2 regions of the Janthinobacterium sp. EB271-G4-3-2 genome follow, and region 1 is predicted to be linked to the other one. Evidence: riboswitches for the same ligand, from Rfam matches in the RefSeq annotation. Region 1 holds a riboswitch; the other holds the start of a gene.
What was found. A riboswitch is a leader RNA that binds a small molecule or an ion and turns the genes downstream of it on or off. The one in region 1 is predicted to bind thiamine pyrophosphate.
Positions count from the first base shown of each region.

Region 2: it holds a riboswitch for thiamine pyrophosphate, as region 1 does, so the genes downstream of both, thiC (phosphomethylpyrimidine synthase ThiC) here and IGS55_RS15945 (TonB-dependent siderophore receptor) in region 1, are expected to answer to the same signal.

Region 1 is NZ_JACYMG010000007.1:35,395-49,729, reverse strand. Features, by position in the region: gene IGS55_RS15985 (tetratricopeptide repeat protein) at 1-1,166, shown strand, start outside; gene IGS55_RS15980 (hypothetical protein) at 1,211-1,423, opposite strand; gene IGS55_RS15975 (hypothetical protein) at 1,480-2,022, shown strand; gene IGS55_RS15970 (hypothetical protein) at 2,017-2,418, opposite strand; gene IGS55_RS15965 (TetR-like C-terminal domain-containing protein) at 2,574-3,194, opposite strand; gene IGS55_RS15960 (DUF2867 domain-containing protein) at 3,262-3,780, shown strand; gene pnuC (nicotinamide riboside transporter PnuC) at 3,880-4,491, shown strand; gene IGS55_RS15950 (AAA family ATPase) at 4,491-5,039, shown strand; gene IGS55_RS15945 (TonB-dependent siderophore receptor) at 5,036-7,183, opposite strand; TPP riboswitch at 7,269-7,366, opposite strand; gene IGS55_RS15940 (iron-containing alcohol dehydrogenase) at 7,433-8,590, opposite strand; gene IGS55_RS15935 (ferritin family protein) at 8,733-9,038, shown strand; gene IGS55_RS15930 (Imm26 family immunity protein) at 9,164-9,643, shown strand; gene IGS55_RS15925 (sensor histidine kinase) at 9,794-11,152, opposite strand; gene ompR (osmolarity response regulator transcription factor OmpR) at 11,166-11,867, opposite strand; gene IGS55_RS15915 (hypothetical protein) at 12,131-12,520, shown strand; gene IGS55_RS15910 (flagellar assembly protein A) at 12,791-14,335, shown strand, end outside.
Region 2 is NZ_JACYMG010000015.1:104,617-118,951, forward strand. Features, by position in the region: gene IGS55_RS25030 (valine--tRNA ligase) at 1-1,303, opposite strand, end outside; gene IGS55_RS25035 (porin) at 1,795-2,847, shown strand; gene IGS55_RS25040 (putative bifunctional diguanylate cyclase/phosphodiesterase) at 2,855-4,951, opposite strand; gene IGS55_RS25045 (Crp/Fnr family transcriptional regulator) at 5,190-5,930, shown strand; gene IGS55_RS25050 (PAS domain-containing hybrid sensor histidine kinase/response regulator) at 5,976-7,880, shown strand; gene IGS55_RS25055 (response regulator) at 7,909-8,715, shown strand; gene IGS55_RS25060 (hypothetical protein) at 8,755-9,009, shown strand; TPP riboswitch at 9,093-9,208, shown strand; gene thiC (phosphomethylpyrimidine synthase ThiC) at 9,288-11,201, shown strand; gene thiS (sulfur carrier protein ThiS) at 11,213-11,425, shown strand; gene IGS55_RS25075 (thiazole synthase) at 11,441-12,232, shown strand; gene IGS55_RS25080 (hydroxymethylpyrimidine/phosphomethylpyrimidine kinase) at 12,241-12,996, shown strand; gene thiE (thiamine phosphate synthase) at 13,007-13,618, shown strand; gene IGS55_RS25090 (ANTAR domain-containing response regulator) at 13,697-14,329, shown strand.

The DNA.
Region 1 (14,335 bases):
CCTATGACCGGATGGGGACTTATTATGCGAATAGCACGGGTGTCAACGGCGACATCACTCGTGCCTATGCATTCTGGCAAAAGGCTGCTGTCATGGGAAATCCTCAGGCGATGGCATTTTTAGGAGAGAAATTAAGAGCGGGAATAGATGGTGCGATTTCAGGATATTGGGCCAATATTCCTGTAGCGATCAAAATGATGGCATGTGCGCTTTCTCAGGGATACGGGCCTGCTGCGTTTAACCTGCACTATCTATATGCAATACCAAGAGCTGCGAATGGCGATGAAATTGGCGATCGAACTCCTACAACCAAACAGCGTGCTCTAAATGTATTGCATGAGGGTGTCAAGTTTGGCTGCGCAGAATGTGCGAGCGCACTGGCAATTGAATTTGGTTCTCCTTTTGATCTTGCCGATATGCTGGCGCCATATGTGGACAAAGCTCGCGGTGAACGTTATGCGGTACTTAATCGTGCCCTCGGCTTCAACCCCAATCGCCGCTTTCCCAACCTCGATAAAATCTTGCCATTGCCACCGGCCGATCTGCCGCCGTGGGATGGTCAACGAAAGAGCCTGCTCGACGCCGCCATGGGTGTGCGCCCGCCGCCCGCCATGCCGCAGCCAAGCGCCGCCGCGCTATTACAAAAACCGTACTTCCTGGCCGCCGACTATGCGCTGCGTCCCACCGGCTTGCTCAGCGACGCGCCGACTGCGCCGTTTTCCGCATACTGGCAACCCGCCGGTGGGCAGGGTTTGACGGAACCGGCCCGGCTGTTCGGTGAAGGCGAAGCGTTCCGCCATTTCAACGTGCTCGATGCCGATGGAAAGAGCCGTTACGGCCCCGTGACGTGGGAGCAGTGCCTGACGATACGGCACAACCAAGGCGCCGTGGAACCGCGCGCGGTGCAGGGTTTGCTGCGCGAGGCGGCGCGGCCCGAGCCTTTGTTGAGCTGCGCTTGCGACCAGGTCTGTCCGGTCAGCGGCGTCTGGCAACCGTGGGTGGCGGCCGACCATCCGCTGCAGGCGATCGTCAACCAGTACTGGCGCCAGGCGTGGCTGACCCAGGGCGCGCCGTTCCCGCGACCGCGCCGCGACTGGCTGCTCGATTTGCCTGACGACGAAGTGACGTGGCATTTGATGGATGCGTCCATTGCCGATCCCGGCTAACGCTTAACGTTCCCGATATCTCTCATAACGAATATGTCTAGGACTCAGGACAGCTGTGCTGGCGTCAGCGCCTCCACCGGCAACTGAAAAAAGCGCGGCATCATGGCTGGCGACAGGTCGCCGCCGCTCTCCGTTATGGCCAGGCGGCCGCTCAGCAGCATCACGTAGCCGTGGCTCAGTGACCAGCCGGCGTTGGCGGTGGCCTTGTCCCAGCGGGGGATCGAGGCCCGCTTCGCGCACGGCCGCGCCTGCCGCATGGGCTGCGCGACGTATAATTCCTATTCAACTTTATTCTTTTTTTAACAGGCCCACCATGTCCCTGACTCCCGATTCGCTGCCTGACTGGCAAACGTTTGAAGCGGCATGCGCCGTTGAAGAAACCTGGTTCAGGCTGGCCAGCGAATCGCTGGCACTGCTGGGCGCGTCGCGATTCAAGGACCAGGCATTTTCAGCGTTTGCCTTCAACGCCGTATCGTTCCCGTCCCTTTCGCTGAGTTTTGACACCGACCCCGATAACCGGGAGCGCGGTGATTACCCACCGGACTGGTCGAACGAGTGCATGGAAGTCGATGTGCCGGAAATTGGCCAACTATGGGAAGAGGGCCATGCAAGGATAGAAGGCGCGCTGTTCGAGCTGATCGACGCTGCCGATGACGACTTGCTTGATGCCATCGAGGAAGGCTATCTGCACAGCCTGAGAAAAACCATGGTGCGGCTTGAGACGAGCCATGCTTTCGAGCAGATCAGGACCTGCGCGCCATTCCGGACCGTGGTCACGCAAATCGATGCCGATACGGATGAAGAGGAGCGCCTGCTCGAGCAGGTGCGCCAAGGCCTTTTGGCGGGAGCGCTATAGCATGGCTTTCCAGGCCCGGACTTCTTCGTCAGTGAGCGCCGGCCCCCAGCCGCCGCGCAGCGCCGCATCCGGCTGCGCATAGTGCGCAAGCTGCGGCACGGCGACCTCATGCCGCACGCAGATGGCCAGCACGGCTTCCAGCTGGCGCTGGCTGGCCGCAAGGTCATCGCCATGCCAGGTGCAGGCGCTCGTTTCCAGCACATGCTGCACCAGTGCTTCCAGCGTGCCCAGCAGGTGCCCGGGCAGTGCCCCACGCACGTCTTCCGGCCAGGGATCGCCCATGCCCGTCACAGCCAGGGACGCAAAGCCCCGTTCCCAGGCTGCAAACTCTCCCGGCGCGAGCTGCGCCACTTTCCACACGTGAGCGGCGAACGCGGACAGGGCAGGATGATCCACATCAAAGCGCCGGCAAAAGCGTTGCAGGCACGTGACGGCAAGACATTGCCTGGCGATCAGGGAGAGCGTGTCTATCGAAATATCATGCATAAATCAACAAGGTATCAAGTAGGGTGGATTCATCTGGCGGTGTCTATTCATCTGTGCAGCCATCACTATCTTTCATCTGCCTGCTGCAGCGCTTCCACCGGCAACTGGAAAAAGCGCGGCACCATGGCTGGCGACAAATCGTCGCCACCGTCCGCCATGGCCAGCCGGCCACTGAGCAGCAGCATCACGTAGCCGTGGCCCAGCGACCAGCCGGCGCTGGCGGCGGCCTTGTCCCAGCGCGGGTCGAGGCCCGCTTCGCGCACTGCCGCGCCGGCTGTCTGCAGCACGTACTGGAAGCACGCTTGCGCCGCTTCCAGCAGGGCGGGGAACTGGCGCACGTCCTGGTGTTCGAACATCAGCCGGTAGTGCGCCGGCGAAGCCAGGGCGAATTCGATGTATTGCTGGCCCAGCAGCTGAAAACGCTGTTCGGAGGGCAGGCTGCCCTGCGGCGGCAGTTCCGCCTCCCATTTGGCCATCAGGCTGGCAAAACCGGCCGCCGCCACCTCGGCCAGCAAGGCTTCCTTGCTGGGGAAGTGGCGGTACACGGCGGCGATCGATACGCCCACCGTGCGCGCCAGTTCGCGCAGTGAAAGGGTGGCGTCGTGCTGCTGCGCCAGTTGCGCGATGGCGGCGGCGACCAGGGTGTCGCGCAGGTTGCCATGGTGATAATTACTGCTTGTGTTCATTCTATGTTATCGCTGTTCACATTGTCGTGTATGATGGTCATGTTATCACTGAACACATGGAGAGCACATGCAAGAGATGAGCAACGTGGTACGCGCCGTGGCCATGCCGCCCGGCGCCAGCATCGCCCCCTTGTACCAGGGCAGCAACCTGGCCGACGCGTATGCCGTCGGCCTGCCCAGCGCTGGCGTGCGGCAGATGGATATGCAGGCCCTGGCGCGCGTGGTGCTGTGCAGCCAGCCGCGCTGGGCGCAGTGGCTGCTGGCGGTGCGCGATATTATTGTCACGCCCTTCGGTATCAAGACGGCGAAACAGCTGGCGGCCAAGCCTGATGGACGCATCGGTATCTTTCGCATCTACGCTGTCAGCGATGATGAAATCATCGTGGGCGAGGACGACAGCCACCTGGACTTCCGTTTGTCCGTGCTGCGCAACCGGGACGCGGGGCTGCATGGCAGCGTCACCTTTTCCACCGTCGTGCATTGCCATAACTGGATAGGGCGCAGCTACATCCTGCTGATCCGGCCATTTCACAAGCTGGTCGTGCGGCGTACGCTGGCACGCGCCGTCAAGGGAGGCTTTGCCTGAGCCGGTTGAACAAGGGAGGGGCGGGGCTGACGCTGCGGGCAATCTTGCTTATTCATGGCCGGTATTGCATACTGCACCACCAGCCTCATCACGATTCCCATGAACGATACGCTTCTCCTGCTGGGTTTTGCCACCACGCCGCTTGAACTGATTTCCTTTGTCCTGGCACTGACAACCGTTGCGCTGAACATCCGCCAGAATCACTGGGCGTGGCTGTTCGCCATCATTTCCTCGGCCGCCTACGGTTTCGTGTTTTTCGAGTCGCGCCTGTATGGCGACATGGCCTTGCAACTGCTGTTTATCAGCGTCTCGTTCTGGGGCTGGTACCAGTGGCTGCATCCGGCCAGCGGCGGCAAGACCCTGCCCGTCACGCGCCTCGACGGCCGCGGCTGGCTGGCTTGCGGCGCGGGCTGGCTGGTCGGCTTCCTGCTGATCGCCTGGCTGCTGACGACGACGGATACGGACGTGCCCCACGCGGACGGTTTCCTCACGGCAGGCAGCCTGGTGGGACAATTCCTGCTGTCGCGCAAGAAGCTGGAAAACTGGATCGCCTGGATCATCGTCGACGTGCTGTACGTGTGGCTGTACCTGCACAAGGGCCTGACCCTGACGGCCGTGCTGTACGCGTTCTTCGTCGTGATGGCCATCATCGGTTTGCTGGCGTGGAAAAAGTCGGCGCCGGCCGCTCCGAGCGCGATGGTCCTCAAGTGATGGAGCGTTGCGTGCGCGTGGCCATCCTGGGCGCGGAATCGTCGGGCAAGTCGACCCTGGCGGCCGCCCTGGCCGAACGCTACGGCACCGTCTGGGTGCCCGAGTATTTACGTGAATTTGTCGAAGCGCAGGGCAGGGTGCCCGTCTCGGCCGACCAGTATGGCATTGCGCGCACACAAGTCGAACGCGAGGCGGCGGCCGCCGCGCAAGCGCGCAACTTCCTGTTTTGCGACACGACGCCGTTGATGACAGTCGTCTACAGCCGCCATTATTTCGATGGCGCCGATGCACAGCTGGCGGCGCTGGCCGATGCCACGCAGTACGATCTGACGTTGGTGACGGCGCCCGACAGCCCGTGGGTGGCCGACGGCTTGCAGCGCGAGTCCGAAGCCGTGCGCCAGCTGATCTACCGCTACCTGCTCGACGAGCTCGACGCGCGCGGCATTGTGTACCACGTGCTGCACGACAGCCTGGAGGCGCGCCTGGAACAGGCGGCTCCCTTGCTGCAGCAGGCGCTAGCTGCAGCGCCTGCCATTTCCCTCAATTAAAAATCAAACTGTGCCGACACCTTGAACGTGCGGCTGGCGCCCGGATACAGATAGCCATCGGACTCCGGCGTCACGTCGCGCCAGTAGAACTTGTCGGCCACGTTGTTGACGCTGGCGCGCAGCACGGCGCGCGTGCCGGCGATGCGCGTGGCCCAGGCGGCGCCCAGGTTGAACACGTGGTACGACGGCACGAAAGTCGTGTTGTTGTACTCGAACGCTTTCTTGCCCGCATATTCCCAGCTGCCGTTCACGCTCAAGCCCGCCACCTGTTGCACGGCATAGTCCGCATGCACGGCCGCCTTGAAGGCGGGCACGTTCGGCACGCGCTTGCCGTCGAGGTCGGCATTGCCCGTGCCTGACTGCTGGCTGTTCAGGGCCGTCACGGACGCGCCCAGGCTCAGGTTGGCGCTTGCCTTGCCCTGGGCCGACAATTCCAGGCCGCGGTGCTGTGCCTGGCCTTCGCGCACGAAGTAGCCGGCCGTGTTCTGGAATTCCAGGCCCTTGCGGATCTGGAACAGGCTGGCCGCCACCATGAAGTCCGGCGTCACATCCATCTTCGCGCCGAATTCGATCTGCTTCGAGCGGCTCGGCGACAGCTCTTCGTTGGCATTCATCGCCTTGCGGTCGGCCGTGCCGCCATGTTCCATGCCCTGCGAATAAGCGGCATACACGGAGACATTGTCGAGCGGAGTGTAGACGAGCGACACGTTGGGCAGCAGGAAGTCGTGCTTGGCGCGGATTTCCTTGTCGGCCTTCAGCACATACTGGTAGCCGTCGACGTCGATATGGCGCAAGCCGCCATGCAGCTTCCAGTTCGGCGCCAGGCTGACGATATCCTGCACGAAGACGGAGTTTTCCGTGTCCTTGCGCACCAGGCGCACGGGGCCTTGCACACCGGTCGACATGCCGACGATCTGCGGGCGGTAGATATTGCTCACGCCGGCCCAGTCGTACACGTACAGTCCAGCGCGGTCCTTGCGGCGGAAGGTCGAGACGCCGGCCGTGAAGTCATGGCGCAGCGAGCCGGTGGCGAACTTGCCCTGGATCATGGCTTGCGCGCTCAGCGGCTTTTTCGTCTCGCCCAGGCTGCGGTAGTCGTACACGTCGTAGTCGCCATTGCCGCAGAAGCCGGGGTACAGGTCCTGTCCGCTGCAGCCGTACGGGAAGGCCGTGTAGTCGTCGCGCTTGAACGAGTGCTGGTTGGCCGACAGGGTGGCGCGCCAGTCGTCATTGAACGCGTACTGGAAGCGCAGGCCGAGATTGCTGGTGACGGTTTCCACGGGGCGCGTCCACGGCTGCAGGTTGAGCATGGCGTCGGCGCTGATGCCGGTTGGCAAGGTTTTATTGTTCAGCAACTGGAAGCCGGGCGCCGTCGCCTGCGCCTTGTCCTGGTAATCGGCGTCGAACTGCAGCAGCGCTTGCGGCGAGATCTGCCAGTCGAAGGCGCCGGAAATGAACTTGCGGTTGCCGTCCGCGCCCTTGATGTAGGAGCGCAGACGCTCGGCCGCCACGTTGACGCGGTAGCCGAAGCGCGTGTCTTCCAGGCGGCCGCCCAGGTCGATGGCGCCGTACAGGGTGCCCCGTTCGCGCGCTTCCACGGTGACGCTGCGCAGCGGCGCGGCGGTGGGGCGCTTGACGATGAAGTCGATCACGCCGCCCGGCGCGGCCACGCCCGCCTGCAAGCCGGCCAGGCCCTTCAGCACTTCGATGCGTTCCTTGTTTTCCAGCGGAATTTGCGTGTCGCCAGGAATGGCCACGCCATCCTTGCGGTAGCTGGAATTGTTGTCGAGCTTGAAGCCGCGGATGGAAAACTGTTCCGCATAGCCGACGGCGTTGTAGGCGTCATTGATGCTGGCGTCGAGCTTGACGGCATCGCTGAGATTGCGGATCTGTAAGTCCTGCATGTCCTTTTGCGAAATGACGGTGACGGACGCGGGCGTCTGCAGCAGCGGCGCATCGCTAAAGCCGCCCACGGAGGCGCGTTTGGCGGCCGGCGCCTTGCTGGCCGTAACGACGACTTCGGCCATGCTTTGGGCCTGCGGATCGGCGGCTTCGACGGCGTCATTTGCGGCCAGGGCAGGCGCGGCAAACGCGTGCAGGATGGCCAGGGTCAAAACAGAAACGGATAAATTCGGTGTGGACATAGATAGCTCGTGGTTCAAGCCGTCTCGGGAAAGAGCACGGCAGGCTGCTTGTTCGGCTGGCGCCAACGCAGGAGCTATCAAAGGAGGGAGGTACTTTGCGCTTTCCTTCGCTGGCATTATCCAGATCAGGTACGAAGGGTATCTCTCACCCGGATGACTGCTCCAGGACCCCTAGCGAAATGACAGCTTAGCATGAAGCACGGCCAGCTGTCCCACCGGCTGACCGTTTTACAACACTGTGGCGCGAATCTACAAACTCAGTTCCAGCACCTTGCGGCTGACGGCAGGCGTCACTTCGCGCTGCTCGCCCAGGGCCGTCATGCCGTGGGCTTCCAGGGCGGACACGACGGCGTCCACGCTGGCGTGGTTCAGGCCGTAGTCGGCCAGGCGCGTCTTGACGCCCATGTGGCGGAAGAAGAATTCCGTGCGCGCGATGGCCGCCTCGATGCGGCCGTCCTCGTCGCCGCCGTCCAGACCCCATACGCGGGCCGCGTATTGCAGCAGCTTGGCGCGCTTGGCCTGCTTGCGCACGCGCAGCATGCTGGGCAGGATGATGGCCAGGGTCTGCGCATGGTCGAGCTCGTACAGAGCCGTCAATTCGTGGCCGATGGCGTGCGTGGACCAGTCCTGCGGCACGCCCACGCCGATCAAACCGTTCAAGGCCAGGGTGGCGCTCCACATCACGTTGGCGCGCACGTCGTAGTCGTCCGGGTGCGACAGGGCTTTCGGGCCTTCTTCGATCAGGGTCAGCAGGATGCCTTCGGCGAAGCGGTCCTGCACGGAGGCATTGACTGGGTAGGTCAGGTACTGCTCCATCACATGCGCGAACGCATCGACGACGCCATTGCCCACCTGGCGCAGCGGCAAGGTGAACGTCTTCGACGGGTCCAGCACGGAGAATTTCGGATACACCTTGCGGCTCATGAACGAGCGCTTTTCCTGCGTGGCCTTGCGCGTGATCACGGCCGAGCCGTTCATTTCGGACCCGGTGGCCGGCAAAGTCAATACGGTGCCGAAGGGCAGGGCGGCCTCGACGATCTTGCCGCCTTTCGCCAGGATGTCCCACGCCTCGCCCTCGTGCAGGGCGGCGGCGGCGATGAACTTGGTGCCGTCGACTACGGAGCCGCCGCCGACGGCCAGCAGGAAATCGATGCGCTCGCTTTTCACGAGGGCCACGGCCTGCATCAGGGTTTCATAGCTGGGATTGGGTTCGATGCCGGCAAATTCCAGCACCGTGTGGCCGGCCAGCGCCGCCCTGACTTCATCGTAGACGCCGTTCTGCTTGATGCTGCCGCCGCCATACGTCATGAGCACTCTGGCCTGGGGCGGGATCAGCGCCGTGATCGCGGCGATCTGGCCCTGGCCGAAGAGGATTTGCGTCGGATTGTAAAAGTCGAAATTGAACATGGGGCTCCCGCTGCCGAGGTTTAGGCTGTTGCTGAGCCATGATTATGGCCGAACGGGTAGAAACGTGTCGTGGACGCTTGAGCTTTTCGCCCGCGCGGTGGAGAATGCAGCCGATGTCACCACCACGCGAAAAGGAATGCGCATGACCACCGTCCCACTGGAAGAATCCGGCCTGCCGGCCACCGCGCTCGACATGCACCGCGCCATCGGCGCCACCATCGCCGCGCTGCAAGCGCTGGACTTGAACAGCCAGCGTTTTGAAGCGTGCACGGACCCGGAACTGCGCCGCGTGCTCGCGCATGCGGGCGACACGAGCCGCAAGGAAGCGGCCATGCTGCTCGAATGGATGCGCCGCCGCGATGCGCGCCTGGACACGGCCATGAAGGAAGCGCTGTTCAAGGCGGGGCCGATTGTTGCCCAGTATCACTATGACGAGAAAATATTGTAACTATTGGTTTGTTGTTGTGGCGTACCATGCGCCACTTTCGCATCGCTTCGCGTAGACTGTGCCCCTAGTTAAATTTAACGCCGGATAGCAGCGGCTGTCCGGTGTATTCCAGGGGGCTTTTAGAAATGAAATCATTACCATACCGAGAAGGCAGCTGGTTTGCCGTGCCCCTGCCGGGCGGCGGTTATGCCGTCGGCGTGGTGGCGCGCAGGGCGCCTGCCGGGCGCATCATGCTGGCGTATATGTTCGGGCCGAAACGCGACCGCTTGCCCACGCTGGACGAGCTGGAAGGCTTGCGGCCGGAACAGGCCGTGCGCCGCCTGCGCACGGGCGACATGGCGCTGCTCAACGAGCGCTGGCCCCTGCTGGGCGACAGTCCCCACTGGAACCGTGACGACTGGCCCATGCCGGCCTTTATCCGCCGCAACGAATCCTTGCAGCGCGCCTGGCGCGCCAGCTATGCGGACGCCGATCCTGCCAAGCTGAATCGCGAGGAATCGATCCCCTTCGACACGCCGGGCATGGAAAGTGATTCCCTGTACGGCTACGGGGCGACGGAATTGTTGATGAGTAAATTGCTGGCGCAGGAGCAGGCGTCGGCTTGATGGCTGTCGGGCGGCATTGGTGCCGGAGCCTGCATCGGACGGCGTAGGTCGGATTAGCGAGGCCTTGCCTCGCGTAATCCGACAACATTGTTGGCCAAGGCCGCAGGTGGTGTCGGCTTACGCGCTTTGCGCTAAGCCGACCTACGCCGCTTATACGGCCGGTAAACTGATCTGAAACGCCAGGCCGCCGCCTTCGCGGTTGCGCACCTGCAGTTCGGCGCCGTGGCGCAGCAGCACGCGGTCGACGATGGCCAGGCCCAGGCCGGCGCCGTTGGCTTGTCCGCGCGCCGTGTCGAGGCGGGTGAACGGCTTCATCAGCTGCTCGATCTTTTCCGCCGGCACGCCCGTGCCGTGGTCCTGCACCTCGATGATGACCTTTTTCGCGCCGTGGCTGGTGCGCACCTGGCAGGCGATGTCGATTTCCGTCATGTCGCTGCCCGGCGTCTTGCCATAGCGGCGCGCATTCTCGATCAGGTTGTTCAGCACGCGGCGCAAGTCGGTGGGGTTGCCCATCGCATGCGCGCCGTCGGCGATGGTGGCGTTGAGCTTCATGTCCGGCAGGCGCATCGCTTCGCGCGTCATGTCGTGGAGCAAACCGCTGAGGTCGACATCGGTAAAGCTCGACGTTTCCGTCGGCTTGGCATAGTCGAGGAACTGGCCGATGATGGCGTCCATCTGCCCGATATCGGACTGGATGCCTTCGCGCGCCTCGTCCGACAGGTTGGCCATTTCCACTTCCAGCTGCATGCGCGCCAGCGGCGTGCGCAAGTCGTGCGAGATGCCGGCCAGAATCACGGCGCGGTCCGATTCCACCTGCTTTAAATCATCGACCATCTGGTTGAAGCTGCGGTTCGCCTCGATGATTTCGATCGGGCCTTTTTCCGGCAGCGGCGCCGGCTGCTTGCCCTTGGCGATGTCGCGCGCGGCCGCCGTCAGACGCGACAGCGGCAGATTGATCAGGCTGGAAATGATGGCCGCACCCAGCAGGGACAGCAGGGACACCAGGCTGGCCCAACCCAGCCACTGGAAGCCCGTCAGGCCGCGCAGGCGCTCGCGGTCCAGCATCAGCCAGTACTCGTCGTCGTCGATCTTGAAGCTGACCCAGAAGCCGGCCACGCCGTTGACGCGCGCGGAAAAGCGCGTGTCCTTGCCCAGCTTGGCCTTCACCAGCGCCTCGATCTCGGGCATCAGATAATTGTCGGGCGGCGGCTCGATGCGGTCGTCCTCTTCCAGCGAGAAGATGCGGATGCCTTCATTGCTGACGAGGTCGAACAGCAGCTCGCGGCGCAGTTCGGGAGCCGAGTGCGTCAGTGCCGCATGCGTGATGGTGACGACGGAAATGATCTGGGCGGAAATCTGCTGCGCCTGCGGCTCGCGCTGGATGACGGAAATCATGCCGATCCAGGTGATCATGCTGACGGTGGTCAAAGTACCGAGCAGCAAAAAGGTGCGCCAGAACAGGCCGCTTTTCAGCCGCGCCAGGCTGATATCGGGAACAAGCTTCATCATGCCTCGCCTGCGATCAGCGCGGCTGTCCGTCCGGGATGAAGACGTAGCCGAGACCCCACACGGTCTGGATGAACAGCGGGCTCGACGGATCGGGTTCGATCAGTTTGCGCAGGCGCGAAATCTGCACGTCCAGGCTGCGGTCGAACACTTCGTATTCGCGTCCGCGCGCCAGTTCCATCAGTTTCTCGCGCGACAGCGGCTGGCGCGCATGGCGGGCAAACACTTTCAGCACAGAAAACTCGCCCGTGGTCAGCGGCACGGTCTCGCCATTCTTTTTCAGGGTACGCGTGCCCAAGTCCAGCACGAAGTCGCCGAACTCGAAGGTTTGCGGTGTTTCCGACGGCGCACCCGGGATTTCATCGGGGCCCTTGCGGCGCAGCACGGCGCCGATGCGGGCCACCAGCTCGCGCGGATTGAACGGTTTTGGCAGGTAATCGTCGGCACCCATTTCCAGGCCCACGATGCGGTCCACGTCCTCGCCCTTGGCCGTCAGCATGATGATCGGCGTCTGGTCGCCCGCGCCGCGCAGGCGGCGGCAGATCGACAGGCCGTCTTCACCGGGCAGCATCAGGTCGAGCACCAGCAGGTCGTAGCGTTCGCGCAGCCACAGCTTGTTCATGGCCGTCGCGCTCTCTGCCGTGAAGACATTGAAGCCCTGTTCGGTCAGGTAGCGCCGCAGCAGGTCGCGCAGGCGCACATCGTCATCGACCACCATGATTTTTGCCTGGTGGCCATGGATCGATTGCGTTGTTGTATTGCTGCCGGTAGTGGAGGTTGTGGTCATTTAAGGTGTCGTGTTATCTTATATTAGTTGCTATAGTAACGCCTCGCGCGGCGTCGGCAAGGGGCTGTGGCGACCCATTACAAAGTGTTACAAACTTTACCCAATTACTCTTACTGCACCGTGTAAAGCATCATACACTGGGGCCACAGTGGAAATCAGCTTTAGTTTATACGGCATCGCGGAAGAGGAACTCAATGAATATCTTTACTAAAAAAATTCACGCCGCTCCCAGCGCAGCTATTGCCGCACGTACAGTTGTACTGTCCGCATTTGCCGTGTGTTCCGTGTTTGCCGCCAGCCTGGCGTCGGCGCAAAACCAGCCGCCGCCACGCCGTGACGACCAGCAGCAAATGCAGGCCCAGCGGTATGAACAGGTACAGCGCAGCAATAGCAATGATACGCGACTGCGCGAACAGCGTGACGCACGCAGTTTCGACACGCGCGCCGAAGAGCAGCGCCGCGCCAACGAAGGCGCCGACGCTTCGCGCCGCACGGGCCGCATGACGCCCGACGAACGCCGCGACCTGCGCCGCCAGATCAACGAAGTGGGCCAGGATATTTACTCGAATCCGCCGCGCCGTTGATGACATCCGGCAATACCTACTGCGCGTCGCGACTTGTGGCCTGCGATGCTCACTGTACTAAAGTACAGTTCCGCTTCTCGGCCACAATTCACTTCCGCTCGCTACGGTCTCGCCAGATGTCGTGACTTTAGCTGAAACATCCATCTCCATTTTTCCATTCCCATGTTTATTGCGTCAGGATTATGCTAATCCGGCACACCGCCACGCCCCGTGATATTGTTCTAGTGCATTGAGGAAATTCTCAGAATGTGTTGCTGGGGGAGGCAAGTGGTGAGCGACGACGACACACCGGTTCCGGATGCAACCCCCGCAGGCGGCTTGCCGCTCGGCCTGCTCCAGCGCGACGAGGGCGTGTTCCTGGACCTGTCGCTGGCGCCGGCGCAGCTGCGCGCCGCCGTCGACCAGCTGTTCCAGTCGGGCCAGCTGCTGGCCGGCCTCGATTACGGTTTGTTCCTGCTGACCCTGTTTCACGCTCCTGTCCCCCGTGCCGCGCCCAAGGGCGACGCCTTGCTGCGCATCGCCGTGCGCGTGGCGCCATTCCCGCCCCCGCGCCGCGCGCTGTACCAACAGATCAAGATCCGTGGCGACAGCGCCGAGTTTTACTTTGAAGCCTTGCCTGCGGATGCGGATGGCCAGATGGCGGCGCGCCGCGAGTTTGACGAGCTGGTGGCGGACCTGTGGTGCAAGGGCGTGCACTACGGTATCGATAGCGTGGCCGTGCGCGCCATGCTCGCCAGCGGCAAGGCCGAGCGCATCACGGTGGCGCGGGTGCTGCCGCCGCAGCCGGGCCGGGACGCCCAGCTCGTTGAAGTGTCGCAAGGCATCCACCGCGACGATGCGCCGCGCGAACGCTCCGATGGCCGCCTCGATTTGCTCAGTTTCAAGAACCGCTTTCCGCAAGTGAAAAAACACGCGCGCCTGCTGCGTCTGCTGCCGGGTACGCCCGGCCTGCCCGGCTACGACCTGGCCGGCAAGGTGCTGCCGCCGCCCGCGCCGCAGGAACTGGACCTGGCCACGGTGGCGGGGCCAGGCACGGCGGTCGAGCATTTCAGCGACGGCAATTTCCTCGTCGCCACCCAGGATGGCTATGTGAATGTCGATGAGCACGGCAAGATGGCGATCGAAAACAAGATCGTCAGCCGCGAAGGCGTCAGCAGCCGCACCACGGGCAATCTGAAGCTGCGCGCCGCCTACGAGGAGTACGGCGAAGTGCAGGAACAGCGCCAGCTCGACGGCAGCGACATCACCATCCATGGCGACGTGTATGGCCATCTGCACTCGCATGGCGGCTTGATCTTACTGCACCGCAACCTGGTGGGCGGCACGGCGTTCAATGCGCATGGCGACGTGCGCGTCGAGGGCGTCGCTTCCGGTTCCGTGCTGCAGGCGCTGAGCGGCGAAGTACACGTGAAGCGCGCGGAAAGCTGCGTCATCGCCGGCACGCGCGTGGTGATCGACAGCGCCAGTAATTGCGAGATCATCGCCGACGAGGTCGTCATCGAGCTGGCCGAAGGCTGCGCCGTGGCGGCGCGCACCATCCGCATCGGCAGCGCCGGTCCCCGCAAGCAGGTGGAGATGCTGCTGTTTCCCCTCGTGCCCGATTTGAGCGCGCTGGAGCAAAAGATCGCCGAGAGCCTGACGAAGGCGGCGCACTACCTGCAGGTGCAGCACAAGCGCCAGCAGGAAATCGATGCCATCGCGCAATTGCCCGAGGTGCGCAATTACCTGACCCTGGCGGGCCAGCTGCGGCGCGGCGAATTGCAGCTGCAGCCGGCGCAACAGCTGCAGTTCGACAAGCTGGCCGCGCGCATCGCT
Region 2 (14,335 bases), on a different contig from region 1:
TATTGCCCTTGTCGTCGTACCATGCCGGGATTTGATGGCCCCACCACAGCTGGCGCGAGATGCACCAGTCCTGGATGTTGTTGAGCCACTGGTTGTAGGTGGTGCTCCAGTTTTCCGGCACGAACTTGATTTCGCCATTGGCGACCTTGTCCAGCGCCGTCTCGGCGATCGATTTGCCCGGGAAGAAGGTGCCTTCCGGGGCCGGCTTGCTCATGGCGACAAACCACTGGTCCGTCAGCATCGGTTCGATGACGACGCCCGTGCGGTCGCCGCGCGGCACCATCAGTTTGTGCGGCTTGACTTGCTCGAGCAAGCCTTGCGCGTCGAGGTCGGCGACGATCTGCTTGCGCGCGGCAAAGCGGTCCATGCCGCGGTAGGCTTCCGGCGCGTCGTCCGTGATCTTCGCGTCCAGGGTCAAAATGACGATCTGCGCCAGTTTGTGGCGCTGGCCCACGGCGTAATCGTTCATGTCGTGCGCAGGGGTGATCTTGACGCAGCCCGTGCCGAATTCCTTGTCGACGTATTCGTCGGCGATGACGGGGATCTCGCGCTCGGTCAATGGCAGTTTGAGCATCTTGCCTACCAGCGGCAGGTAGCGCTCGTCCGTCGGATCGACGGCCACGGCCACGTCGCCCAGCATGGTTTCAGGACGGGTGGTGGCCACCGTCAGGAAGCCGCTGCCATCGGCCAGCGGGTACTTGATGTACCACATGGAGCCATCTTCTTCCTCGGACACCACTTCCAGGTCGGACACCGCCGTGCCCAGCACGGGGTCCCAGTTGACGAGGCGCTTGCCGCGGTAGATCAGGCCTTGCTCGAACAGGCGCACGAAGACGTCGGTGACGACTTTCGAGCGCGGTTCGTCCATCGTGAAGTATTCGCGCTGCCAGTCGGCCGAGGCGCCCAGGCGGCGCATCTGGCCGGTGATGATGGAACCCGATTTTTCTTTCCATTCCCACACTTTTTCCACGAATTTCTCGCGGCCCAGGTCATGGCGCGAAATCTTTTGCGCGTCCAGCTGGCGCTGCACGACGATTTGCGTGGCGATGCCCGCGTGGTCGGTGCCGGGAATCCAGGCCGTGTTGTGGCCCAGCATGCGGTGGTAGCGGGTCAGGCCATCCATGATGGTCTGGTTGAACGCATGGCCCATGTGCAGGGTGCCGGTGACGTTCGGCGGCGGCAACTGGATGCTGAAGGAAGGTTTTCCGGCATCGAGGGTGGCGGTAAAGTAACCGCGCTGTTCCCACTCGGTGCGCCAGAATTGTTCAATGTCGGCGGGCTCGAAAGACTTGGCTAATTCCATGATTTGGCGTGTGATTGGCAAAAGGAACCATTATAGATGACACGGCATCGCCTGCAGCGTGGCAACCCGCCTTTTTCAGTGTTTTGGCGGCTTTGCGGGCCGTTTTCCCGCAACAGAACGGGGATGAAAGGGCTGCCGATGTTATAATGCCGGCCTCGGCGCCTCCTGCCCTATCTTTGCGGACGGCGCCAGCAGACGCAGTTTTATCCAACTCTCGTCCGCGTCACACGGCCAGCGCATCTGCGATGCCAGCCACTTTCAGAGCGTCCCCTGCGGGCTGGGCGCCTGAGCCACGCGCACCGCCAGCGGTGCACCATTCACGGCGGAATACCGCGCGCCACCGTTTGCCGGCCGCGCCGCCACAGTTTAGCCAGGAATGTTGTTATCTGGCCCGTCGTCTTTCGATACGGCACTCCCGCAGCGCGCCTTTGCGCCTGTGGCCGCGCCATGGCCGCGCGCTTTCCCGGTTTTGCTTTTACAAGGAAACCAGCATGAAAAAAATCTCGATCACGATGGCACTCGCCACCCTGGGCGCCTTGCCTGCCGCCCACGCCCAGTCGTCAGTTGATCCGTCTTCAGTCACCATGTATGGCTTGATGGACGCCGGCCTGGTGCAGGAAGGCGGCGTCAGCAAGCTCACCAGCGGCATATCGGCCGGCTCGCGCCTGGGTTTGCGCGGCACGGAATCGCTGGGCAATGGCTGGCAAGCCGTGTTCACCCTGGAAGCGGGCGTGCAGAGCGATACGGGGCGCTCCGACCAGGCGGGGCAATTGTTCGGCCGCCAGGCTTTTGTCGGCATCGACAGCCCGCTGGGCATGCTGACCGTGGGGCGCCAGTACAACCTGCAAAGCCAGGCGCTGACGGATGTTGCCGACCCGTTCGAAGGCGGCTTTGCCGGCGCGGCGACCAACCTGGCCGGCTATTCGGCCACGCGCATCGACAATACCGTGCGCTACACCTCGCCTGAAATGCGCGGCGTCACGGCCACCGTCATGTACGGCTTTGGCGAACATACGGGTGTGGCGGCCGACCAGCGCTCGCTGGGCCTGGCCCTCGGCTATGTCAACGGCCCCTTGACCCTGCGCCTGGCGCGCCAGAGCCGTGCCGGCGAACCGGGCAAGGCCGATGTGAACAACACGATTTTGGCCGGCAACTACAATTTCGGCGTGGCCACGGCGTTTGCCGGCTATGGCCGCAACACGGGCGACGGCAGCACCATGTTCTTTGCGGAAAACCCGTATGGCGCGGCGCAGGCGCCGGCCCAGTCCACGGACAGCCGCGACGCCATCGTCGGCGTCTCCGTGCCGCTGGGTGCGACGACCTTGCTGGCCTCGTACGTCCACAAGGATGACCGCGATAGCGCCAACCGCGATGCGCGGCAACTGGCCATCGGCGCCACGTATGCCTTGTCCAAGCGCAGCAAGGTGTATCTTGCCTACGCGCATATCCGCAACCGCAACGACGCCGCCTACATGGTGGGCAATGCCACGGAAGTGGGCACGGGCAACCGCGCCTTCAACGTCGGCCTGCGCCACGCGTTTTAACGCCTGCTCAAACCATCGCCAGGGCAGGCAGCATGCTGCCTTGGCGTAATAATTCTTCAAAGGCGGGTGCGGCCAGCGGACGGCTGAACAGATAGCCCTGCATCTGGTTGCAGCCGTGCTGGCGTAGAAAGGCCAGCTGCTGGACCGTTTCCACGCCTTCGGCGATGACGTCCAGGCGCAGGCTGTGCGCCAGCGCGATGATGGCTTGCACGATGGCCGCGTCGTCGTCGCTGTGTGTAAGGTCGCTGACGAAGGACTTGTCGATCTTCAGTACGTCGATGGGGAAGCGGCGCAGGTGCGCCAGGCTGGAATAGCCGGTGCCGAAGTCGTCGATCGACAGCTGCAAACCCAGCGCCTTGAGCTTGCCCATGGTGGCGATCGCCTGTTCCACATCCTGCATCATCATGCTTTCCGTCAATTCCAGCTCGAGGAAACGCGCTTCCAGGCCCGTCACGGCCAATATTTCCCGCACCGATTGCAGCAAGCCGCTTTGCCGGAATTGCCGTGCAGATAAATTGACGGCCAGGCGCAAACCGCCCAGTCCCTCGCGTTGCCAGGCCTTCGCTTGCGCGCACGCCGTGTGCAGCACCCAGGCGCCGATGGGTACGATCAAGCCCATTTCCTCGGCCAGGTGGATGAATTCGGCGGGCGCGACGGCGCCCAGGGTGGGGTGGCGCCAGCGCAGCAGCGCTTCCATGCCCACCACCTTGCCGCTGTCGAGCTCCACCTGCGGCTGGTACACGAGGTGGAACTGGCCACGCTCGAGCGCATGGCGCAACTCGCTTTCCAGATTCAGCCGGGCCAGCATGCTGGCATTCATGGCCGGCGCATAGCTTTGCCAGTGGTTGCGGCCCTGCTCCTTGGCGCGGTACATGGCGATGTCGGCATGCTTGATCAGGGTTTCCGCGCTGTCGCCATCTTCGGGATACGTGGCCACGCCCATGCTGCATGTGAGGAAGAATTCATGGCCGCCCACCAGCAGCGGCTGGGCCACGGCGTCCAGCACGCGCTGCAGGATGAGCTGGCCCGGGTCGCTGTTGGTGTGTTGCGGCAGCAGCAGGACGAATTCGTCGCCGCCCAGGCGCGCCACGGTATCGACTTCGCGCGTGGCGGCGCGCAGGCGGTCGGCGATCAGTTTCAGCAGCGTATCGCCCGCATCGTGGCCCAGGGTGTCGTTGACGAACTTGAAGCGGTCGAGGTCGATGAAGACCACCCACAGGGGCAAGGTGCTGCGGCGCGCTGCGGCCATCGCCTGTTCCAGCCGTTCGCGCAGCAATAAACGGTTGGCCAGGCCCGTGAGGATATCGTGGCGCGACTGGAATTCCAGTTCCTGCTCGAAGCGCATGACGGTGCTGATGTCGTATTGCGCCACGACAAAGTGGCTGACGGGACCATCGCCATCGTCGCGCACGGGGGCGACGAACAGCTCGCTCCAGTAGCTGCTGCCGTCCTTGCGGAAATTGCGCACGATGGCCTTGCCTTCGCGCTGTTCGCTCAAGGCCGCGCTGATGGCATGCATGTCCTGGCGCGCATGCTCGGGCCCCTGCAAGTCTTCCAGGCGCTGGCCGATGACTTCGCCGGCCGCATAGCCGGTGATGCGCTCGAAGGCGGGGTTGACGTATTCGATCAGGTAGCCGGGCGCGTCGGCGCTGCACAGGATGATGGCATTGGCCGACACTTCGATGATGCGTTCGCGCAAGCGCAGCGACTTTTCATTGCGCATGCGCGCCGCGATGTCCTCGGACAGGCGCAAATTGGCAAACTGCAGCGCCGCCGTGCGTTCGCCCGTGATGCGGGCAATCACGGAATTGCGCGACACCAGCTGGTATACATACGCCGTTGCCAGCAGGCTCGACAGCAGTCCGCCCAGCAGCACATACAGCGAACCGCGATGGCTGGCGTCCAGGCCCATGCCTTTGGCCGGCAGCATGGCCGCGCCCAAGGTGTGGCCGCTGGCGTGGTACTGCAGCAGCAGCCGAGCGCTTTCCGCTTCGATCTGACGCGCCGAGGCGTAGCACAGGGCGGTCAGGCACAGCCCGACCGCCAGGGTGATCAGGGCCGAGGTGGAAACGGAAATGGAAATGCGCTTGAAGAATGATTGCATGATGGCGTCCGGTAGCAGCGCCGGCGCCGATCCATGATCCGGCAGCCCTGGCAGTGACTGACTGTAGGGCGGCAAGCGCTGCGGGGTCCGTTCGCTACCGAACGGACAAGCATGCCTGTAAGAAATATACTCGGGTCACTGTGCAGGCGCTGTGTTACGCTGCTGCATATGGCGCCCCTCGTTCGGACGTCTTTCACCTATCTCCCTAGCTGACGACTGGAAACCAGGAAAACTGCCCATGTCGAGTCCGCATGCCCAGCTGCACAACCCGAATCAAAACCATCTGCTCTCCGCCATGCTCGACGCCGATTTCGCGCGCCTGGCTCCCCATCTGGAGCAAGTCTCCATGCTGCTGGGCGACGTGATCTACGACTCGGGTGACAAGCTGCAGCATGTGTATTTCCCCACCACGGCCATCGTTTCCATCCATTACCTGCTGGAAAACGGCGGCTCGTCCGAGATCGCCGGCGTCGGCAACGAGGGCATCGTGGGCGTGTCGCTGTTCATGGGCGGCAACTCGACACCGAGCCGCGCCGTCGTGCAGACAGGCGGCGTCGGCTACCGGCTCAAGGCCCACCTGCTGATGGAGGAGTTCGACCGCGCCGGCCCCGTCATGCGTTTGCTGCTGCGCTATACGCAAGCGCTGATCACGCAGATGTCGCAAACGGCCGTGTGCAACCGCCACCATACTGTGGAACAGCAGCTGTGCCGCTGGCTGCTGCTGACCATGGACCGCCTGCCGAACCGCGAGCTGACCATGACACAGGAGTTGATTGCCAACATGCTGGGCGTGCGCCGCGAAGGCGTGACGGAAGCGGCCGGGCGTTTGCAGACGCGGGGCTTCATCAGCTACCGGCGCGGCCATATCTCCGTGCTCGACCGCGCCGGCCTCGAAGGCCATGTGTGCGAATGCTATGGCGTGGTGAAGAAGGAATTCACGCGCCTGCTGTCGGACGTGCGCCAGCGCCAGGCGCTTTGAACACCGCATCCTCTCTCTTATCGTTGTCACAGCCCGGGCTACCCCATGCAATCTGTTGAAAACACTCCCCCGCGCGCACCGTCGCGCTGGCCCATGGCGCTGGCGTTTTCGTTCAGCGCCATCGTGCTGCTGGCCATCGGCCTGCTGGCCTGGCGCGCGCCGTTCGAGACGGCCTGCGTCATCGACGCGCTGGTCTTCTTGCTGCTGATGCTGCTCGTGGCGCTGTACCGGCGCACCCTGGCGGCCAGCCTGCCGCGCCAGCTGCTCAAGGCGGGCGCCTTGCAGGATGCGATCTTCAACAGTGCCAATTTCTCGTGCATCGCCACCGATGCGCAGGGCGTGATCCAGATTTTCAACGTGGGCGCCGAACGCATGCTCGGTTATGCGGCGAGCGACGTGGTCGACAAACTGACGCCGGCCGGTATTTCCGACGCGCAAGAAATCGTCGCGCGCGCCGCCGCCCTCAGTGCCGAACTCGATACCGTCATCACGCCCGGCGTGGAAGCGCTCGTGTTCAAGGCCACGCGCGGCATCGAAGACATCTATGAACTGACCTACATCCGCAAGGATGGCAGCCGCTTCCCCGCCATCGTCTCCGTGACGGCCTTGCGCGATGCGCAAAGCAAGGTCATCGGCTACCTGCTGATCGGCACGGACAACACGGCGCGCAAGCAGGTCGAAGCGGAACAGGCCTTGCTGGACCAGCGCCTGCAGGAGCAGCAGGCGTATACGCGCTCGCTGGTCGAGACCAACAATGCGGAGTTGAAAAAGGCGCGCCAGGTGGCGGAAAAGGCCAACCGCGCCAAGTCCGAATTCCTGTCGAGCATGAGCCACGAATTGCGCACGCCGCTGAATGCCGTGCTGGGCTTTGCGCAGCTGATGGCCTCCGACGTGCCGCCGCCGAGCCCGCCGCAGCAGCGCTCGATCGAGCAAATTCTCAAGGGTGGCTGGTATCTGCTGCGCCTGATCAATGAAATCCTCGACCTGGCCATGATCGAATCGGGCAAGGTCACCTTGTCGCAGGAAGCCATGTCGCTGCTTGACGTGTTGCAGGATTGCCAGGCGATGATCGCGCCGCAGGCGGAAAAGCGCGGCATCCGCATGCATTTCCCCCGCTGCGGCCAGGCATTCTATGTGCATGCGGACCGCACGCGCGTGAAACAGGTGATGGTCAACCTGCTGTCGAACGCCATCAAGTACAACCAGGGCGGCGGCGCCGTCAGCGTCGAATGCAGCCGGCATGGCGAACGTGTGCGCGTGAGCGTGCGCGACAGCGGCGCCGGACTCGATGCGGGCCAGGTAGCCCAGCTGTTCCAGCCATTTAATCGCCTGGGACAGGAAAACAGCACGGAAGAGGGCACGGGTATCGGCCTCGTCGTCACCAAGCAATTGGTCGAATTGATGGGCGGCACCATCGGCGTCGACAGCACGGTCGGCGTGGGCACCACGTTCTGGTTTGAGCTGGCCGCCAGCAGCGCGCCGGCACTGGTGCTGGGCGACGGCGACGCGCTGCCGCAGGTGCAGGAGCCGCAGGAAAGCCAGCGCACCTTGCTGTACGTGGAAGACAATCCCGCCAACCTGGCGCTGGTCGAGCAATTGATCGCCCGCCGCAGCGATTTGAAATTGCTCACGGCCATCGATGCGCACCTGGGCATCGACCTGGCGCGCACGTATCAGCCGGACGTGATCTTGATGGACATCAACCTGCCCGGCATCAGCGGCTTTGGCGCCCTGCACATCCTGCATGACGACCCGCTCACGAAACATATTCCCGTGATGGCCCTGTCGGCCAACGCCGTGCCGCGCGACATCGAGAAGGGCCTGGAAGCGGGCTTCTTCCGCTACCTGACCAAGCCGATCAAGGTCGTCGAATTCATGGATGCGCTCGATGTGGCCCTGCACCATGCGGCCGCGCACGGCCTGGCCGACGACATTCACGCAGTACGCTAATTCAGCATTTATTTTTAGGAATACCGCCATGCTTCAAGCCACCGAGATTCTGAACGCCAGCATCCTCATCGTCGATGACCAGGAGGCGAACGTCATGCTGCTGGAACAGGTGCTGCGCAATGCCGGCTATACGCGCATCACGTCCACCATGGACCCGCAAGCCGTGCGTGCGCTGCACCAGCAGCACCGCTACGACCTGATCCTGCTCGACTTGCAGATGCCGGAAATGGATGGATTCGAAGTCATGGAAGGCTTGCGCGACATCGAGGCGGGCAGCTATCTGCCCGTGCTGGTGATCACGGCCCAGCCCGGCCACAAGCTGCGCGCGCTGCAGGCGGGCGCCAAGGATTTTGTCAGCAAACCGTTCGACCTGGTGGAAGTCAAGACGCGCATCCACAACATGCTGGAAGTGCGCCTGCTGTACCAGAAGCTGGCCGAATACAACAAGTCGCTGGAACAGATGGTGGAAGACCGCACGGCGGAATTGCGCGAAAGCGAAGCGCGCTTCCAGCGTTTCACGGAACTGTCGTCCGACTGGTACTGGGAACAGGATGCGCAGGGCAACCTGACGCGCTTTTCCGGCCCCGTGGCCGAGATGCTGGGCATCGGCAGCGAGCAAGAGCCGCAGCGCTGGAACGCCGCCGAGCGCGCCTTGCTCGACGCAAAAATTGCCGCGCGCGAACCGTTTCTCGATTTCATCTACAGCCGCGCCAACCTCGACGGCAGCACGCAGTACCTGCAGGTCAGCGGCGAACCGATGTTCGACAATGGCAGCCGCTTCATCGGCTACCGGGGCATCGGCCTCGATGTCACGGAGCGCTTGCGGGGAGCGTGATTTATACTTGCTGCCATCCACATCGACAAGGAAAGCATCATGGCTGACAAATCTCCCTCCTACTGGTTCCCCGCCAAGACCTATGGCTGGGGCTGGGGCTTGCCCATCACGTGGCAGGGCTGGCTGGTGTTCCTGGCCGCGCTGGCGCTGTTCGCCTGCGGCGCCTTCCTGTTCCCGCCGCAAACCATGCTCGTCGGCTACATCGTCTATGAAGTGGCCATCGTTGCCGTGCTCATTTTCATCTGCCAGCTGAAGGGCGAACCGACCAGCTGGCGCTGGGGCAAGAAGAAGTAGAGCGATGTACAAAGACGACACCTGCAAGAAATCATCTGGCCGCGCGGCGTGAACCGCGTATAATTGGCTCGCTGCCGCAAGGCGGCAAACGCTAGGGGTCCTGCCTTTCGCTGTGGAAACACAGTGCAAGCGCGGGTGAGAAATACCCTCCGAACCTGATCTGGATAATGCCAGCGAAGGGAAGCTTTAGGATGAACGCACCCCGCCTTTCCGCGTGCGCGCAGCCGAACCTCCTTAGCTGGCTCCAGGCTTAAAAATAGTCTAGCCAAGGAGCCAAAATGAACGCCAACCCGAAATTCCTCTCCGCCACCGCCACGGTCGACGAAGCCGCCATCGCGCCGCTGCCCAATTCGCGCAAGATCTATGTTGAAGGCAGCCGCCCCGACATCCGCGTGCCCATGCGCGAAATCAGCCAGTCCGACACGGAAGCGTCGTTCGGCGGCGAAAAGAATCCGCCGATCTACGTCTATGACACCTCCGGCCCGTACACGGACCCGGACGTGCAGATCGACATCCGCTCGGGCCTCGACACGCCGCGCCTGCCGTGGATCATGGAACGTGCCGACACGGAAGAATTGCCCGGCCCCACCTCCGACTACGGCATCGCCCGCCTGGCGGACCCGAAGCTGGCCGAGCTGCGTTTCAATCTGCACCGCAAGCCGCGCCGCGCCATCGCCGGCAAGAACGTTACGCAAATGCACTATGCGCGCCAGGGCATCATCACGCCGGAAATGGAATTCGTCGCCATCCGCGAAAACATGCGCCGCCAGGAATATCTGCGTGAACTGAAAGCTTCCGGCCCCATGGGCGAACGCCTGGCCGACCTGATGGGCCGCCAGCACCCGGGCCAGTCCTTCGGCGCCAGCATTCCCGCCGAAATTACGCCGGAATTCGTGCGCGAGGAAATCGCCCGCGGCCGCGCCATCATTCCCGCCAACATCAACCACCCGGAAGTCGAACCGATGATCATCGGCCGCAATTTCCTCGTGAAAATCAACGCGAATATCGGCAATTCGGCCGTCACTTCGTCGATCGGCGAGGAAGTGGAAAAGATGACCTGGGCCATCCGCTGGGGCGGCGACAACGTGATGGACTTATCCACCGGCAAGCATATCCACGAGACACGCGAATGGATCGTGCGCAACAGCCCCGTGCCGATCGGCACCGTGCCCATCTACCAGGCGCTGGAAAAGGTCAACGGCAAGGCCGAGGATCTGACGTGGGAGATCTTCCGCGACACCCTCATTGAACAGGCGGAGCAGGGCGTCGACTACTTCACCATCCACGCGGGCGTGCTGCTGCGCTATGTGCCGATGACGGCCAAGCGCTTGACGGGCATCGTCTCGCGCGGCGGCTCCATCATGGCGAAATGGTGCCTGGCGCACCACCAGGAATCGTTCCTGTACACGCATTTCGAAGAGATTTGCGAAATCATGAAGGCGTACGACGTGTCGTTCTCGCTGGGCGACGGCTTGCGCCCGGGCTCCATCTACGACGCCAACGACGAGGCGCAGCTGGGCGAACTGAAAACCCTGGGCGAGCTGACGCAAGTCGCGTGGAAGCACGACGTGCAAGTGATGATCGAAGGCCCGGGCCACGTGCCGATGCAGCTGATCAAGGAAAACATGGACTTGCAGCTGGAGCAGTGCGGCGAAGCGCCGTTCTATACGCTGGGGCCGCTGACGACGGACATCGCGCCAGGCTACGACCACATCACGTCCGGCATCGGCGCGGCCATGATCGGCTGGTATGGCACGGCCATGCTGTGCTACGTGACACCGAAGGAACATCTGGGCCTGCCCAACAAGGCGGACGTCAAGGATGGCATTATTACCTACAAGATTGCGGCGCACGCGGCCGACCTGGCCAAGGGCCATCCGGGCGCGCAGATCCGCGACAACGCGCTGTCGAAAGCCCGCTTCGAATTCCGCTGGGACGACCAGTTCAACATTGGCCTGGACCCGGACAAGGCGCGCGAATTCCACGATGAAACCTTGCCCAAGGATTCGGCCAAGGTGGCGCATTTCTGCTCCATGTGCGGCCCGCATTTCTGTTCGATGAAGATCACGCAGGAAGTGCGCGAATACGCGGCCGGCATGGGCATCGCGGAAGACAAGGCGCTCAAGCAAGGCATGGAAATCAAGGCCATCGAATTCATCAAGAACGGCGCCGAGCTGTACCGCAAGGTCTGAGGGAGAGCGTGATGCCTGCATTCATCAACATCATGCTCAACGGCGCGCCGCACCAGGTGCCGCCGGGGCAAACCCTGGACCAATTGATCGCCGCGCTGTCGCTGGAAAACCAGGCGCTGGCGCTGGCCGTCAACCGCAATGTCGTGCCGCGCAAGGCGTGGCCGGGACAGGTTTTGCAAACCCAGGATCAAGTGGAAATTGTACGCGCCATCGGCGGCGGCTGAACTAAGGAAAAAGCAATGAACAGTAATAACAACGACCTGCTGAGCATCGCAGGAAAACAGTATCCATCGCGCTTGCTGGTCGGTAGCGGCAAGTACAAGGATTTGCCGCAGACGCGCGAAGCGACGGATGCGGCCGAGGCGCAGATCATCACGGTGGCCATCCGGCGCGTGAATATCGGGCAGGATCCGAACGCGCCCAGCCTGCTCGACTTCGTGCCGCCGGACCAGTACACGATTTTGCCGAACACGGCCGGCTGCTACAACGCCAAGGACGCCGTCTACACCCTGCAACTGGCGCGGGAACTCTTGGGCGGGCGCAATCTGGTGAAACTCGAAGTGCTCGGTGACGAAAAGACCCTGTTCCCGCACATGCCGGAAACGTTGATCGCGGCCGAAGCGCTGGTCAAGGATGGTTTTGACGTGATGGTCTACTGTAGCGACGACCCGATCCAGGCGAAGATTCTGGAAGATATCGGCTGCGTGGCCGTCATGCCGCTCGCGTCCCTGATCGGCTCGGGCATGGGCATCTTGAATCCGTGGAACTTGTCGCTGATCATCGAGCAGGCGAAAGTGCCCGTGCTCGTCGATGCCGGCGTGGGCACGGCATCGGATGCGGCCATCGCCATGGAACTCGGTTGCGATGGCGTGCTGATGAATACGGCCATTGCCGGTGCGCGCGACCCCGTGCGCATGGCCCACGCGATGAAGCTGGCCGTGCGGGCCGGGCGCGAAGCGTTCCTGGCGGGACGCATGCCGCGTAAATTTGCCGCGTCGCCGTCGTCGCCGATGGCGGGCCGCCTGGCGTGACGGTGCCGATGCGCCACACTGTGCTCGTGTTCGCCGGCGCCGATCCGTCGGGCGGCGCCGGCATCGCCGCCGATATCGTGGCGATTGCGGCGCAGGGCGCGCATGCCTTGCCCGCCATCACGGCGCTGACGGTGCAGGACAACGACAGGGTCTTCGGTGTCGAGCCGGTGGCGCCGGAATTGCTGCGCCGGCAGGCACAGGCGCTGATCGACAAGATGGCGATTCATGCCGTGAAGATCGGCATTCCCGGCAGCGCCGCGAATGCGGCCGTCATCGCGCAACTGATCGCGCAATTGCGGCTGATTCGGCCGGACTTGCCTGTCGTGCTCGATCCCGTGCTGGCCAGCGGCCATGGCGACGTGCTCAGCCGGGACGATGCCGTGCTGGCGCTGGCGCCCTTGCTGCCGGTGACGACCGTGATCGTACCGAACGGGCCGGAAGCGCTGGCCCTCGGTGGCGCAGACAATTTACTTGCGCAAGGCTGCCGGAACGTGCTGGTGACGGGCGGCCATGGCGAAGGCGAGGTGATCGTCAACCGCTGGTTTGACGCCGATGGCAGGGAGCACGCGTGGCGCTGGCCGCGCTTGCCCGGAGAATTTCACGGCAGCGGCTGCACCCTGGCCTCGGCCATCGCGGCGCGCCTGGCGCAAGGCATGCCGATGCAAGAGGCGCTCGATGGCGCGCAACGCTATTGCCATGCGGCCCTGGCCGGCGCCTATGCGATTGCGCCAGGCCAACTGATGCCGCAACGATTCATTCAATAAGGAAAATATCATGCGTGGACTGTATCTGGTCACCCCGAACTGGGACGACACCGACCGCCTGCTCGACGTGAGCGAGCAAGCCTTGCAGGAGGGCGTGGCCTTGCTGCAATACCGCCACAAGAGCGCGGAAGCGGATCAGCGGCGTGAGCAGGCGGGCGCCTTGCTGGCCCTGGCCCGCAAGTATGGCGTGTCTTTCATCATCAACGATTTTATCGAACTGTGCGAAGAGCTCGACGCGGATGGCGTGCACGTGGGCGGCACGGATGCGTCCGTCGCGCAGGTACGTGCGCGCCTGGGCAAGGACAAGATCGTCGGTGCCTCGTGCTATGGCGACATGGCCTTGGCACGGACGGCTGAGGCGGGTGGCGCCAGCTACGTGGCTTTCGGCGGCTTTTACCCATCGCTGGTGAAAAAGTACCCGGTGACGACGCCGCTCGACATCGTGCTGCAGGCGAAACGCGAGATTGCCTTGCCTTGCGTGGTGATCGGCGGCATGACGCCGGAGAACGCCGCGCCGCTGGCCGCGCGAGGTGCCGACATGGTGGCGGCCATCACTAGCGTCTACCAGGCGGACGATGTGGATATTGCGGTGCAGCAATTCAATCACTTGTTTGCGGCGTGAGCATCGACGTGCAGGGCTGGTTTGGGGCAATAATCGGCATATAATAAGAACATCATTCATTACCGAGGTCCCCCACCCATGAGCCAGCCAGCCGCCGCGAAACGCCTTATCCTGATCGTTGACGATGACCAGCTCCTGTTGGAATTCCTCGGCGAAGTCCTGCGCCATGCCGGCTACGAAACAGCCCTGGCCCATTCGGCCGAAGTGGCGCTGCAGCTGATCGCCCAGCGCGAGCCGGACCTGGCCTTGCTCGACATCCACATGCCGGGCATGTCAGGCCTGGAACTGGCCAAGCGCCTGCATGGCGAAACGGCCGTGCCGTTCATGTTCCTGTCCGGCAGCGGCGACAGCGAATCGGGCAAGCAGGCGGCCGCCTACGGCGCCGTCGGTTACGTGGTGAAACCCGTCGATGAAGGCCGCTTGATGCCCGCGTTTGAAGCGGGCCTGGCGCGTGCCGATGAAATCCGCCAGCTGCGCCGCACCGAGCTGAACCTGAACGCGGCGCTGGCCGCCGGCCGCGAAACGAGCCTGGCCGTGGGTTTGCTGATGGGCAAGTTCCAGACGGACCGCAACACGGCTTTCGAAGTGCTGCGCGACCACGCCCGCTCCAGCCGCCGCAAGATCAATGAAATCGCCAGCCAGCTGCTGCTGGCCGAGGAAACCCTGAACGGCTTGCACGGCGCCTTTTTGAACCGCGCGAAAACCAAGTAAGCGTTT